Regions from separate parts of the Cytobacillus spongiae genome, predicted to be linked through region 2. Evidence: riboswitches for the same ligand, from Rfam matches in the RefSeq annotation. Region 2 holds a riboswitch; the other holds the start of a gene.
The links. Region 2 has a riboswitch for FMN ahead of ribD (bifunctional diaminohydroxyphosphoribosylaminopyrimidine deaminase/5-amino-6-(5-phosphoribosylamino)uracil reductase RibD). Riboswitches for the same ligand answer to the same signal wherever they lie in the genome.
Positions count from the first base shown of each region.

Region 1: it holds a riboswitch for FMN, as region 2 does, so the genes downstream of both, LS684_RS13520 (ECF transporter S component) here and ribD (bifunctional diaminohydroxyphosphoribosylaminopyrimidine deaminase/5-amino-6-(5-phosphoribosylamino)uracil reductase RibD) in region 2, are expected to answer to the same signal.

Region 1 covers NZ_CP089997.1:2,661,404-2,669,095, reverse strand. The annotation lists gene LS684_RS13540 (hypothetical protein) at 1-1,156, shown strand, start outside; gene LS684_RS13535 (peptidoglycan DD-metalloendopeptidase family protein) at 1,493-2,458, shown strand; gene LS684_RS13530 (histidinol-phosphatase) at 2,583-3,395, shown strand; gene serA (phosphoglycerate dehydrogenase) at 3,799-5,373, opposite strand; FMN riboswitch at 5,608-5,742, shown strand; gene LS684_RS13520 (ECF transporter S component) at 5,906-6,487, shown strand; gene LS684_RS13515 (ferredoxin) at 6,785-7,033, opposite strand; gene LS684_RS13510 (YpbB family protein) at 7,335-7,692, shown strand, end outside.
Region 2 covers NZ_CP089998.1:636,312-644,003, forward strand. The annotation lists gene LS684_RS23780 (bifunctional 3,4-dihydroxy-2-butanone-4-phosphate synthase/GTP cyclohydrolase II) at 1-876, opposite strand, end outside; gene ribE (riboflavin synthase) at 894-1,550, opposite strand; gene ribD (bifunctional diaminohydroxyphosphoribosylaminopyrimidine deaminase/5-amino-6-(5-phosphoribosylamino)uracil reductase RibD) at 1,565-2,656, opposite strand; FMN riboswitch at 2,825-2,968, opposite strand; gene LS684_RS23795 (four-helix bundle copper-binding protein) at 3,101-3,460, opposite strand; gene LS684_RS23800 (hypothetical protein) at 3,478-4,173, opposite strand; gene LS684_RS23805 (patatin-like phospholipase family protein) at 4,284-5,153, opposite strand; gene LS684_RS23810 (ABC transporter permease) at 5,448-6,224, opposite strand; gene LS684_RS23815 (ABC transporter ATP-binding protein) at 6,221-7,123, opposite strand; gene LS684_RS23820 (PLD nuclease N-terminal domain-containing protein) at 7,120-7,335, opposite strand.

The DNA.
Region 1 (7,692 bases), on a different replicon from region 2:
CAATCGTGACCCTAGAGACGTGTACCAAAACATTTCCTTGAAAATGGAAAAAAGAAAACGAAAGCGATGGGTGATGCCTTCAGTTGCAACTGTAGCTGCTGTCATTATTTTGGCTATCCTCTCTCCAAACCTATTGAATCTACAAAATGGATCATCCGATTTAGCATTTGATACGGCAGAATCGAAGAATGCAACTTTTGAAATGGCAAATGATGCAGATCGTAGTGCAGAAAATAAAGTAGAAATATATAAAAAGGATGAGGTAGAGTCAATAGAAGATGATTCAACAGCCTTAACTGGATTGGAAGAGCCGAAAGAAATAGTTCAAGCTGTGGATACAAGTGCTGTATATGAGGCAGATATTAGGGAGAATGAACAAGTATTTACCTATGCGATCCCAGATGTAAATGCACAGATCATCGTACCCGTTAGCATAGTTGTTCCACGAAATGAGGACAATTCGTTAATGGATGAATATAATAACTACATGAGTCAACTGCAAGAGGAAGAATGGGGTTTAAGTGAATACTATCCTTTTAAAGGAATTATCTCTTATGATGAATCAAGCCGAATAATCAATGTGGATCTAGCAAAGGATCACCCGTACGGAGAAGGTTCTGCTGCGGAATTGATTTTTAAAAATGTTCTATCCTATGAATTAGCAGCATTTGATATCGAAAAAGTAATGCTCTATACAGATGGAACTCCAGGCGTTATGCTAGGGAATACGGGCCTAATAAGTGAAATTCCTGTTGAAGATCTAGGAAAGCGTGCATTTTACTTTCATTATGCTAAAGGGGTAGAAGAACCGTATATTGTACCTTCAGAAGAGCGATACAATACAATCGAAGAGGCATTTCGTACCATGTATAAGGATGTATCTCACTTAGGATTGAAAGCCGCATTAGCAGCGGATATTCAAATGGAACAGATTGAAAAGTCGGCGAATAACCTTACAATCCACTTCTCAGAAAATACAGATCTAGCAAGCCTTGAGCAGGCAACAAATGTAATCGAGGCGATTTTGCTTACCGCGAAGGATTATGGATTTGAAAATGTGTTATTTAAGAATACAAATAGTAAACAGATTGGTTCATTTGTGATGAGTGAACCCATCCCAGTTCCATTATCAGCTAATTATAAAAGCATTGAATAATCTAGAATAGTTGAAGAAGCCTGTTGGCATTCGTTAACAGGCTTTTTTGTATTTTTTAAGAAATTCCATTTTAGTGATCAATGGGTGTATCTAAATCGATTTCCTATCATCGTGGTGGAAGGTTGACCGTTTTTTCCTTTTTTTTGCATAAAATTGCTTGTGAAATTCATATACTATCAGATGTGCTTTTTCTTAATCTCTTTCATAGACGAAGAATTCCAACAGTTCCTTCTCCTTCCATCGACAATAAAGTCACTTCATTCATCGGATTTGTAGTGATAATTATGTACGAGCTGTCATAGTGTGTAAAAGAGAGTAAATTCAAGGAGGAAAAAAATGGGAGACTACATAAAAAGGTTTTTAATTGCCGGAATAATGGCTCTTTGTGTTAGTTTATTGTTTCTTGGTGGAAAGCACTCTCAAGCTGCTATGCTAAATATAGAGGAATTAACAAAAGAGTGGGTATGGCCTTCAAATGGGGTAGTAACCGATACATTTGGAACGAGGCACGGACACCATAAGGGGATTGATATTGCTGCAGAGGAAGGCTCACCGATCTATGCTGTCGATAAAGGAACGGTAACGAAGTCTTACTATTCATATACGTATGGTCATGTCATTTTTATTAAACATGAGAACCAGCTCGAAACGGTATATGCTCATTTAAAAAAGCGCAACGTGGACGAGGGTCAAACCGTTGAAAGAGGAGACATCATTGGAGAGATGGGAACAACTGGTGACTCTTCAGGTGTTCATTTACATTTTGAGGTGCATCAAACGGAGTGGACATATGATAAAACAAATGCAATTGATCCAGTATTTGCACTAGGAGATGCTACATTGGGGCAGACTGTACATGTACTATTGGAGCCGGCTCATTCGAAGGATGTAATGGAAACAATAGCCTCACATAGGGCTATTATTCAAGATCACTTATCCATAGGTAAAGATCATTTTTCAATAGATAGTGAATTAAAATCAGAAGTAGAGTCAAGTGTTACTGAGGAAAGGCTCATCCATCAGGTTAAGCCTGGAGACACTCTTTGGTCTCTTGCTGAACAGTACGATATGACCGTGGAACAAATTAAGCTTCAAAATGGTTTAGCAAGCGATCGGATTGTGGAAAACCAGGAAATTATTATTACAAGCGAGAATAAACCGTATATTGTTCAAGCTGGAGACACATTAACATCCATTTCAATAAAAGTGAATGTTTCTGTACAAGATTTGATGAATCTCAATGGCTTAAAAAATGATGTCATCAAACCAGAGCAGGTGCTAGTAATTCAAGCAGAACAATAGCAGTTTTCCTGATAACTGCTAGTTATGCTCCAGTAGTTAGGTGTATATCTAGCAGGATTCTCTTGCTCCCAGATATAGAAAAAAGTATAATGGTAGAAAAATCTGGGAAGGTATAGGTGGATACATGCTAACGGACTATCATAACCATTTGGAAAAAGGGACATTAAGTCTCGAGTATTTAAAGCAGTTTACCGATATGGCTAATCACAGAGGAATTGAGCACTTTGGGATTTCTGAGCATGCATATCATTTTTATCAAACAGCAGATATTCTGCGAAATCCTTGGGTGGATGAACGGCGTTATTATGATATGAAGGATTATGTTGCCCTTTTTCATCAAGCTTGGAGAGAGGGAATGGATGTAAAAATGTCCATCGAGATGGACTATACACCTGGTAAACATAAAGAAATGGAGAAGTTCATTCATGGATATGAATTTGACTATGTAATTGGCTCGATTCACTGGATTGGTGACTTTGGAATCGATCTAGCCGAATACATAGAGGAATGGGATAAGCGTGATCTACATGAAACATATACAAAGTACTTTGATCAAGTAGTGACGCTAGCGGAATCGAATTTGTTCGATATTATTGGTCATATTGATTTGGTGAAAATATTTAAATATATTCCAAAGGAAGAAGAGTTTTTGCTCGCCCAGTATGATCGTGCAACAACTGCTCTAGCCAATTCAAAAACATGCGTAGAGGTAAGTACGGCAGGCTTACGTAAGGTCGTGAAAGAATTGTATCCTGATAAGAGATTGCTCCAAATGTGCTATCAAAAAGGAATTCCCATTGTGCTGTCTTCGGATGCCCATCTTCCGAAAGATGTTGGGGCAGATTATCACCAAGCTATTAAACTAGCAAAAGAAGTGGGATATCAAACCATCATGACGTTCTCAAAGGGTGAGCGGAAGGAAGTACCATTAGGGTGAAATGTAAGTAGAACAGAACACAATGATAATTAACAAAGAGGCTGGGACATACGAATTTCAGTCAATGGTATATCCGAACTATTAGGAGTTATTTTCTTATATTAGTTCGGGTATTTTTGTGTGTTCGGAAAACAAATTATTAAAAAATGGTGGAATGGAGCGGAAGAGACTCGACTACTAGGGAAATAGAGGAAAGGCTGAGACACCAAAAGCGGCAGCGAGGAGGGTCAGGTTCCTCCCCGCGGAAAGAAGGTGTCTGCAGCACAGGTGGAACGAACTTAATTTTCCACCAACCTATTTAAAAAAAGTCATTGTTCGTCTTTGAGAAGGAGTCATTTAGTTATGGCCCAGCCTCTTTTGTCATCTATTCATTTACTTGTTGAAACTATTTGTAGCGTTCGGTTTACACAACAATTCGATTAATCGATACGATGTCATCGAGCGCCTCTAAATAGTGAAAAGGTTCGTCTTCAAGGTGTTTATCAAATGAGAGGAGCATAATGGCTTCCCCGCCTAGTTCTTTTCGTCCAACCTGCATGGTGGCGATATTTATTTCCTGGCTACCCAAAATTTGCCCAACTCGACCAATTACTCCAGGGCGGTCCATGTGTTGAATATATACTAAATTTCCTTCTGGGTGAAAATCAATGCTAAAGTCGTTTAACCGGATGATACGAGGACCATAGTTCTCAATATACGTTCCAATCATTGTAAACTGCTGGTTTTCTCCCTTTGCTGTAACGGAAATGCTGTTTGTATATCCAAACGAATGAGAGGTAATCTTTTCACCCACCGTAATGTCACGTTCTTTTGCTGTGTGCAAGGCGTTTACTTCATTTACATATCCATCAATCCGATCGGTAAAGAATCCAGAGAGTAAGGCTTTTGTTAAATAGGTTGTTTCAAGATCTGTAACGGTTCCAGAATAGCTAATTGATAATTCTTGAACTGGTTGCTTCATAAGCTGAGAAATCATCGACCCCATCTTTTTCGCAAGGGGATGGAACGGGCGAATCTTTTCGAAAATATCTTTAGACATAGAAGGGAGGTTAATCGAGTTTGAGACGGGTTTATCTTCAAGAAATAAGCGAACTTCCTTTGCTACTTGAGTAGCTACGTTCAACTGGGCTTCCTTCGTTGATGCACCTAAATGTGGTGTGACAATGACCTCTTCAAGCTTTACTAAAGGATGATCACCCGGTGGCTCGTTTACAAACACATCAAGAGCGGCTCCAGCAACATGACCAGAAGAAATCGCCTCAGCCAGTGCTTCTTCGTCAATAATTCCTCCTCGAGCACAATTGAGGATGTACACACCTTTCTTCGTTAAGGGAAGTGTCTCTTTGTTTAATAGCCCTTTTGTTTGGGGTGTAAGTGGTGTATGGACTGTAATTATATCTGCTTCCTTTAAAACGCCTTGTAAGTCCTGTAGATGAACTCCAAGCTTTAAAGCACGATCTTTTGTAAGAAAAGGGTCAAATACATGGACATTCATACCGAATACTTTGGCTCGCTTCGAGAGCTCAGTGCCTATTCGACCTAACCCAATAATTCCGAGGTTTTTTCCATACAGTTCACTGCCTATGAAGTGGTTTCGCTTCCATTCTAAATTCTTTACTGACTGATGGGCTTGTGGAATCCGTCTAACTAGAGAAGCCATCATGGCAAAAGTATGCTCAGCTGTTGAAATCGTATTTCCATCAGGTGCATTAACAACGATGATGCCTTTTTTCGTAGCGGCTGCTACATCAATATTATCTACTCCTACTCCTGCACGTGCAATGATTTTTAATTGAGGCATTTTTTCTAAAAGTTCTTCATTTACCTTTGTGGCACTTCTAACTAACAACGCTTCTATTCGTTCTAACTGTACGTGAGGAGAGTCAACTTTCTGCTGAATAACTTCTACATTATCCATATCTAGCAATGGTTGAAGACCGTCCTCCTGAATGGAATCTGCAACTAAGACTTGGATCATGACATACACCAACCTTTTTACACCAATTTTCTGACTATTTTACAAAACGAACATTCAGCTGTCAATTGCTAAAATTGTTCATGTTTAAAATGTAAACGCTTTAATATAAAAAAGTGCGAAATTAGTACCTTTTTTTCGTTAAGAATAAAATGAGTGGTGGAAAATGGCTTTGAAACAAATATCTTCACAAGAGGATTGTTTTTCAGTATAATAAAAAATGTATAAAATAATATGGTCTATCTTCGGGGCAGGGTGAAATTCCCGACCGGCGGTGATGAGATAATTCTCTAAGCCCGCGAGCCTGTTTTTGGGGCAGGATTTGGTGTGATTCCAAAGCCGACAGTAAAGTCTGGATGGGAGAAGATGGAGGTTCTGCAAACATTCAAAAAATGCAGGTTTTGAATGTTTATTAAGCGTGCCTTTCAGATATTTCTCCCTCAAGGTGTATTCTTGAGGGTTTTTATTTGTCATGCATGCGAATTGCTGAACCTTTCCTTCTTTAGGGGATGGTCCTTAAAAAGGAGAGAACAAAATGAAAAAATTTAATGTTAAGGCTTTAGTTGCAATTGGGATGCTTAGCAGTATCTCGTACGTTTTAATGGTGTTGAACTTTCCAATCCCACCATTTCCACCGTATTTGATGATTGACTTTAGCGATATTCCTGCATTGATCGCCGCGTTAATCTTCGGTCCTGTAGCGGGAATATTAGTTGAATTATTTAAAAATATTTTAGATTATTTTATGACTGGAAGTGCAACAGGTGTACCAGTTGGACACATCGCTAACTTTATTGCAGGCGTATTGTTTATTTTACCAACTTACTATTTATATAAAAAATTGAATTCATTAAAAGGAATGACATTTGCTTTAGTAGTAGGTACCATTTCAATGGCGGTTATTATGAGTGTTCTAAATTATTTTGTAATTTTACCAGCTTATACGTTTTTCTTGAATTATCCTGCGATGTCAAGTGAAGCGACTCGCCAAATGGTTGTATCTGCGATATTACCTTTTAATGTGGTAAAGGGACTGTTAATTGCCCTTGTGTTTATGCTCATGTTTACAAAAATGCAAACATGGATTCAAAAACAAACTGTTTATCGAAATGCATGATGTTAATTGATCGACGTAGGTCGTTCCATTGATTACTGATAAAAAAGGGATTGAGAGCACATTCTCGGTCCCTTTTGTGATTTAAGGGTGAAGAAGATTGATTCCGCTCCAGGCACTTGCTTTCCGGGGGGCGGCCAGTAAGCTTCCTCATCGCTAACGCATATCAGGAGGCTCTCTTGTAACGTTAATCCCAAACTATACTTCAATGATAAAAGTGGTATTCAAAATTCGGGCATAAAAAAATCCCCTTTCAAAACGAAAGAGGATCTTTAATAGTAACTTAACTTAGTCATGTGCTTATTCGAATTTAGTTGCGTCCCCTTCAAATGGCTCATCAGCAACTTTGATAGAATCAGTTGGGCAACCTTCCATAGCGTCCATCATATCGTCGATTAATACATCTGGAATTTCAACGATTCCTTCGTTATCATCAAGCGTTACGAATGCAATGCCCTCATCATCGTAATCGTAAATATCTGGAGCAGCAGCTCCGCATGCACCACAAGCAATACAAGTTTCTTTGTCTACAATCGTGTATTTTGCCATGAAAAAACCTCCCAAAGATTAAAAGAAATGGTTATCTAATAATTTGCTTCCAAAATGAATGGAAACTCGTTCCTCATAGACTATTTTATAGCTGTTTGTAGGACATTTCAATAGAAAAAGTATTGAGAATGCTTATCATACAAGGATTTCGCCGATGTATCGACGAAATTTTGCATTTTAAGACAATTTGTTTTTTCTTTCATGATAAAATAACTAGTAGTAGGAAAAAATTCAAAAACCCACTTGGTTTATTATGACCATATTCCTGTTGAACATAAGGGTTTTTCATTGTGGTGATAACATGGATCTTTCTTTTTTTAACCAAATCATATTACATTGCCTATCGAGAATTAATGGAGAACGAACTTCTGCCTCCATTTTTCATTTAATTAATGGAAAAAAATCATCCCAAACGATACAGGATGCACATTTGTTTGGGCTAACCTCATTATTTGGGCTGTTTCCAAACATAACAAGAATTCAGTTTGAGAATTGCATAACAGTTCTAAAAGAAAGGCAGCTCATATTAGAGGAAGCAGAATTATATTATTCTATAACCGAAAAGGGAAAAGAAGTCTTGGAATCCTTGTTGCCCAAGGGGCTGTCAGTATATTTAAAAGGATGGCAATACCATCATCTGACACAGCACTTTTGGGAAA
Region 2 (7,692 bases):
CTGCCTCATATAGAGGAGGACTCCTTTTCCTTCTTCTTCAATTTGAGTCAGTGCCGTGGCAAGTTGCGGTCCGCAATCACAACGGTTCGAACCGAATACATCCCCCGTCAGGCATTCTGAATGAACCCGTACGAGCACATCTTCATCCTCGGACCATTCCCCTTTTACAAGAGCGATATGTTCTTTTCCTGTGAGTGTTTCTGTATAGGCAACCGCTTTGAAGTTTCCGAATTCGGTTGGAAGTTCAATTTCAACTTCCCTTGTCACGAGCTTTTCCTTTTTCCTTCTGTATCGTATCAGGTCCTCGATTGAGATGATCTTCAAGTCCCATTTTTCTGCTAAAAGCATTAATTCAGGCACTCTCGCCATCGTACCGTCTTCATTCATGATTTCACAGATGACCCCAGATGGCTGTGCACCTGACAGAACAGCTAAATCAATGGCTGCTTCTGTGTGCCCTGCCCGTTTCAATACTCCGCCTTTTTTGGCAACAAGGGGAAATACATGACCGGGTCTCTTGAAGTCTTCAGGTAGTGATGAAGGGTTGAGTAATTCCTTTATCGTGGCCGATCGTTCGAATGCACTGATGCCCGTAGTGGCAGATTTATGATCTACTGAAATCGTAAAGGCCGTCCCATGAGGATCTGTATTGGACATGGTCATGGGTGAAAGCTTTAATTTCTGTGCGAGCTCCTCCGTTATTGGGGCACAGATTAACCCTCTCCCCTCTTTTGCCATGAAATTGATGACTTCAGGGGTGGCTTTATCAGAAAGGGCAACAAAGTCTCCTTCATTCTCACGGTTTTCATCATCAACCACGATAACGACTTTTCCTGCCTGGAGATCTTCCAGGGCTTCTTCAATCTTATTGAACATGGGGTCATCCCTCCCTATTAGTCAGCAAACCCATTTTGTGATAAAAATTCATAACTGAGGCTGTTTGAATTACTTTTTGACTGCTCCTTTGCTTCGTAGAACCGGTGAAAATATTTCGCCATTACGTCACATTCAATGTTGACGGAGTCCCCCACTTTCTTACTGCCAAGAACCGTATCTCCACGGGTCTGGGGAATTAACGAAATCGTAATGGAATGATGTTTCACATCAAACACGGTCAGTGAAGTGCCGTCTATGGCGACAGAGCCTTTCATGATAAATAAATGAATCTGTTCCTCGGGTATGGCAATGTCCATGTACCAGGCATTTTCAACCTTTTCTATCCTCAGGATCTTACCTATCCCATCTACATGACCGTTAACGAAATGACCTCCGAAACGACCGTTTGCGGCCATAGCTCTCTCGAGGTTTACTTTGGATCCATACGAAAGGGTTTTAAGCGTCGTACCTTCAAAGGTTTCGGGCATGACGTCCACTTGGAATTGCCTTGAATTGAATGAAGTGACCGTGAGACAGACACCATTCACACTGATGCTGTCTCCGATATGAACATCTTCCAAAATACTGCTTGCTGCTATCGTTAGTTCCATAGAAGAGGAAGATTTTTTCATGCGCTCAATAGAGCCTATCTCTTCAATTATTCCAGTAAACATCCTTTTCCCCCCTTTCAAACTGATTTTTGTGGGAATGCAACGATTTTAATGTCCTGCCCTACACGATCAATGCTCTTGATCTCCATCTTCATTCCATCTGCAATGGTCGGGTATCCTTCTCCTCCAAAACTGGTGTAAGCGGACTTTCCTCCGACAATCTTGGGAGACATGTACATAATCAACTCCTGAAACGCACCTTCCATTAAGAAAGAGGAATGAATCGTTGACCCGCCTTCTACATAAAGGGAGAGAATATTTCTTTCACCGAGTTCTTTTAAAACCGTGTGAATGTCAACCCTTTCATTTGAAGTGCTGATGATTTCACATCCCTTTTCTACAAAAGGCCGCCTTTGATCTTCATTGACGGTATTACCCGTAAATATGATTGTCTTACTCTCCTGATCTTCCACTACATGAGAGTGCAGGGGTGTACGTAAAAATGTATCCAATATAACTCGAATGGGGTTTTTTCCACCTTGGGGCAGACGGGTGGTAAGGTGTGGGTTATCTTTCATGATGGTATTGACTCCAACCAATATCGCGTCATGCCGGTGACGATCATGGTGGACGTCCGTTCTTGAAGTTTCTGAAGTGATCCATTTGCTATCCCCTGTGTCAGAGGCGGTTTTCCCGTCCAGGGTAACAGCCGTCTTGAGGGTAACAAAAGGTGTGCCGTGTTGTATGAAGTGAAAAAAATGCTTGTTTAATTCGAGGGCTTCAAGCTCAAGCTCCCCAATCATCACTTCAATGCCTGCGTCTCTCAGTTGCTGAATTCCCCTTCCTGCTACCAAGGGATTAGGATCCGTGCAGGCTATATGGACCCGTTTCACTCCACTCGAGATCAGAAGCTTCGTGCAGGGAGGTGTTTTCCCGTAGTGGGAACACGGTTCCAAGGTGACATATACGTCACTTTCCTTCGCCTTCTCTCCTGCAGCTCTGATGGCATGAACTTCTGCGTGTCCTTCACCTGCCTTGAGGTGTGCACCCATACCAACGACTTCTCCGTCCTTCACCACAACCGCTCCAACAGCAGGGTTGGGTGAGGTTTGGCCATTGGTTGCCTTTGCCAGCGAGAGGGCGAGCTTCATATAAGGTGAATGGTTCAACATATTACCTCCCTTCTCACAACACTATTATTCTAAAATAAAAAACCCCAAGTATTTTTACTCGGGGGCAATTTGGCATGACTAAATAGAGCATTTACAGAACTCGATTTGGAAATAAAATCCACAGCAAAATAATGGACTTTCCCTATCTGAATCATGTAAACACTACCGTTCCTTCTCCCATCCAGACTATCACTGTCGGCTTTGGAGTTTCACCAAATCCACCGTCTAATTTTCATTAGCCGGGTCACGGACTGAGAGCATTCGCTCATCACCGCCGGTAGGGAATTTCACCCTGCCCCGAAGGAAACCTATTCGATTATCATTATTCTATCATAGTTTATACAATAAAATCATGTGAGGAGTGCTAAATAAATTATTTTGTTCTAATTTTAATACAACGATAAAAAAGAATGCCCCCATATACAGAAGCATCCCTTTTCTTCATGCCAGCAGCTTCCTGCACTCTTCTGCACAATCAAAACAGGCCTTGGCACAGTCCTGACAATGTTCCTGGCCATGGGACCTGCATTCTGTGCCACACTCATCACATATTTCTGCACAGATGGCCAAAAATGAATGAACAAATTTACTGCTCCGCTGCATGAGATTTATGGTATATGTGCATATATCTGCACATTCACGGTCAAGCTCTATGCAAGGCATCATTTCCCTTTCTCCCTTAAGTGATGCATGATAACATATGTTACATGCCTCCACACACTTTTGTAATGCAGCTATGCAAGGTTTGTATGCAGCATTCATCTTCTCACCTCCATATTCATTCTTTAATAGCTTGTCCATGAACGGGAAAAGGATGTCTATGCCGTCAAAAAATAATCGCTGTCCACAAACCAAAGAAAGATCAGAAGCCAGTCCATTTCCTCACTATATGTCTCATAAAACGAAACATAGCTGTGGTGATAATCGAACAATTGCTGAACCGTTTGAGGAAGATATCCCTTATGCAGTGATAAAAAATTTTTTTTATTATAATTCAAGATCCATCTCTTATTGGCTTTATACATGATGATCGTATCACCCTCGTCACTCTGCCATTCAATAGCTGTAGAACTTTGATATTTCAATCGAAAAATCTTTCCCTTTTGCCCATGATCGATTTTTAACGTTCTGCTCCATTTATAAAATACCAGAGGCTGTTTATGTTTTCGGTGGAAAAGGTAGTGCTTTGGTTTGTTAATCAAAGAAGTTCTCTGAATGAAGTATTCCGACCATCCATTCGTTTTTAAGTAGTAAGATCCTTCTGTCGTCTGCACACCGACTAATGCATGCTCTGACACTGGTATCGTTTCATAGAACAACCGTGTTGCTTTCTTTATTTCCTTCTTCAGGCAATAAGAAAGGTAAAGGTTTGAACAGGCAGGTATAAAGATTAACAAGGGAAAATAATATAATTGTTGAGTCACAACAAGCATTCCAGTTCCTATTAGAAAATACATGGTACTTCGATAAAGCAGCGTATATTGTTCATTTTTGTAGATTTGATAAAGGTTCATAGGATGCTCGTCCTTTCAAGGAATCTCTATCATATGTATGTGAAAATTACTAAAGTAGAACTGGAGAAAGAAATAAAGCCACCGGATATTTCCTATCCGGTGGCTTTATTTTAAGAGTGGACTGGAGAATTGTTATTCCATTCCACCATCTTCTTCACTTTGGCTTCTGCATCCTGATAGCCTCGCCAGTATAACTCGTCCAGCTTTTTTGGATTCTTTTCAATCCGGCTCACTTTAAGGGGGTGTTGAGGTTGAATGATCAGGACCTCCCCTTTCATTTCTTTCGCTTCTAAATCCTTGATTGTTTGATTGTAACGTAAGTACCGGTTCATCATCGTTTTATGTAATTCAGGATACTGGGAATACTTTCTTTTTACAAGAAATGAAAATCGAGAGGGCTTTTTATAATAGCCTCTGTTTCTCGTCAGGATCACTACATTTCTCTTAAATCCATCCCGTTCTGCTCGTTCAATTGGGACAGGGTCGCTGATCCCACCATCGAGAAGGTGATTGGATTCATATTCAACGACTGGTGCGACAAATGGTAGGGAACTTGACGCCCTGATAATGGTGAGAAGCTCTTTACCATAGTCTTTACGTGAGTAATACCTCGCCTCCCCCGTATGACAATCTGTTACCCCTACAACAAATTCTGTGGAATTTGAGTGAAAGGCCTCATAATCGAAGGGGACAAGCTTATTGGGAATTTCATCGAACACATAATCCATTCCAAATAATTCACCCGTTTTCCAGTAATTTCTCCAGGAAAGATAATGAGGGTCACGGATGAAATCGACATTCACCTTTTTATTGCGGCCATTCTGCTTTGATAAAAACGATGCTGCATTACATGCTCCGGCAGACACACCGATTACATACGGAAATTCAATCCCGTTTTCCAAAAAATATTCCAAAGCCCCGGCTGTGTAGATTCCTCTCATTCCTCCACCTTCTAGAACGAGGCCAGTGTTTTGAATCATCATTTATATACCTCCCCTTCAGCTAGAAGAATTTACTTGGGTAGATCCACTGCCCCTTTTTTATCATCTTTATCATAACCCATTCTATAATGGGATGAGCCTGTGGTCATACACCTGGATTCCTTTCAGAACGTTTTGAGCTTATTGAATCAGTCATTCACTTTATCTTTATGGTTTCTTTCTTACTTCCTCGAAGTTCCACTCCTTCTATTACCTTTATTCGACATAAAGCATTCCAATCCTTTTCAGGAATTCGAGGTCCGTCCCCCATGAAAGAAAAGCTGACCTTTATAGTCAGCTCAATTCTTTTCTCCGAAAGAGATATGGTGTAATGAAGAGGATCGACAGGCTAAGGAGGATTGTGAGGACGATGGAGCCTGTCAAGTGATCGGGCCATGTGTTGTGTAGGATAATCTCATTTACATAGTTGGAAAGCTGACCGGGGGACCACTTGAACCTCTCCCTTAAATATCCTGAAACAACGGTCAGGAAAATAGATAGAGAGATTGTGAAAAACGCTGCAATCCCCGGTGTTTTCACTAAACTGCTAAAGAAAACAACCACTGTTAAAATAAAAGTCAGCCATAAACCGTACACCAAGAAACCTTCCATGAATGCAGTGAACGAAATCCCGTCAAATAATAGATGAATATAATACCAACTTGAAATCATGCCTAGTCCATAGGAAATCCAGACAAGGACCACTACTGCAAACCACTTCGAATAAATGTAAGCAACGTATGAGACTGGTTTGACAAGAACCATAACAGCGTTACCGCTCTTCCTCTCCCCTGCGATCACCCCCATAAAACCAAATGCAATCAATAGGATGCCGAACGTGTTAAACTGGCTGATCGTCGACACGAACACTTCTTCTGATGAAGGCGTCGGAATCTCTATGACCGTTCCTTCAGGCAGGTCCCCTACTGATTGAAGAATATCAGGCAGATAATAGGCCGTTAAAGGTTCTGTTAATCCCAATAATATGAATACAATGGGCATCCAAATCAATTTATAATTTCTTGTTAGTTCAAGCCATTCTTTCCTGAATAATACCCAGCCGGTTTTCATTTTCTCATCACCTCCATGAACAGATCTTCAAGGCTCTGTTCACTGGTTTCGAATTTAGTCACTCCCCAGCGATATTCCGAGATCAAAGAGAATAATCTTGCTCTATCCCTTTCCAGATCACGTACTTCCAAGGAAAGTCGATTTCCTTCAGTTGTAAGACGGACGATCCATTCGAACTTTTCCAAAAGCGGTACATACTGTTCGCATTCCCCGTTAAAATATACATTCAACCTTGGTGTCTGCCGTCTTGCTTTCACCTCATCAAGAGAACCTTGTTCGATCAGCACTCCTTCGTGCAGAAATAACACGTCCTCACACACCTGTTCTGCATCATTTAAGATATGGGTGGAGAACAGGATGGTCATCTTATGCTTCAACTCCTTTAACAGCTCCAGCACTTCTCTTCTTCCGAAAGGATCCAATGCGGACACAGGTTCATCCAGGATCAAAAGGGCAGGTTGATGAATGAGAGCTTGCGCGATCCCTAAACGCTGCTTCATTCCACCGGAATATTGACCGATTCTTCGATGTTTCCCTTCTACCAAACCCACCAGGCTTAAAAGCTCTTCACTCCGCAGTCGAGAGTCTTTTCTGGTCATTCCAGCGATTTCACCGGAAAACTGGAGGTATTCTTCCCCCGACATCCATTCAAAAAAGGATGGATATTGGGGAAGGTAACCGATTATTTCCCTGATATCCACGGCAGATTCATCTGTTGAGATCGAACCGTTAGTCGGTGTGACCAACCCTGCAAGCATATTCAGTGTAGTGGTTTTCCCAGCGCCATTTGGCCCTATGAGTGCTACGCAGCGGCCTTTCTTCAGATCGAACGAAAGGTTCTTGACGGCATGCTTATCCTTATACTTCTTTTCTATAGAATCTACCTCCAATACGTTCATCCATTTTGTCTCCTTCCAAAGATGAAATACACCACCGGACCGATGATATTGATCAACAGGATAATGAGGACCCATAACCATTTCGGTCCATTTGTTTCTTTAATGCGGATGAGATCAACCAACGCTGTCACCATGAGAATGAGTTGGATGAGGATGACAGGAGCTACGATCCCCCAATTTATGGATTGTAAAGCTTCTTGTATTTCGTTCATGTTCCATTCCTCCTTTTACTTTCACTGATAAGACGGAGAAAGATGAAATTCGTTCATACATTTCTCAAAAAGTTTCATTTCATAAAAAGCTCTTTTCACATAGTTTTTTGCTTATTCACATAAGCTCTGCAAGGCTTTGTGAATGAATATATGCCGTATGATAGGTTTGTAGCATCTGAGTAAATGAACCATGTTAATAAAGAGGAATGCAATCTCCATTCCCCTTAAATTCAGGTTGTTTACTAATCTTTTGTTGTGAATTTTTTCCCACACTTGCTCAGAAACTTGATTATCGCTGCCGGAAGGCAACAATGTGTACGAAAAGAGCCTAATAAAAAAACCCACAGCTAACCGTGG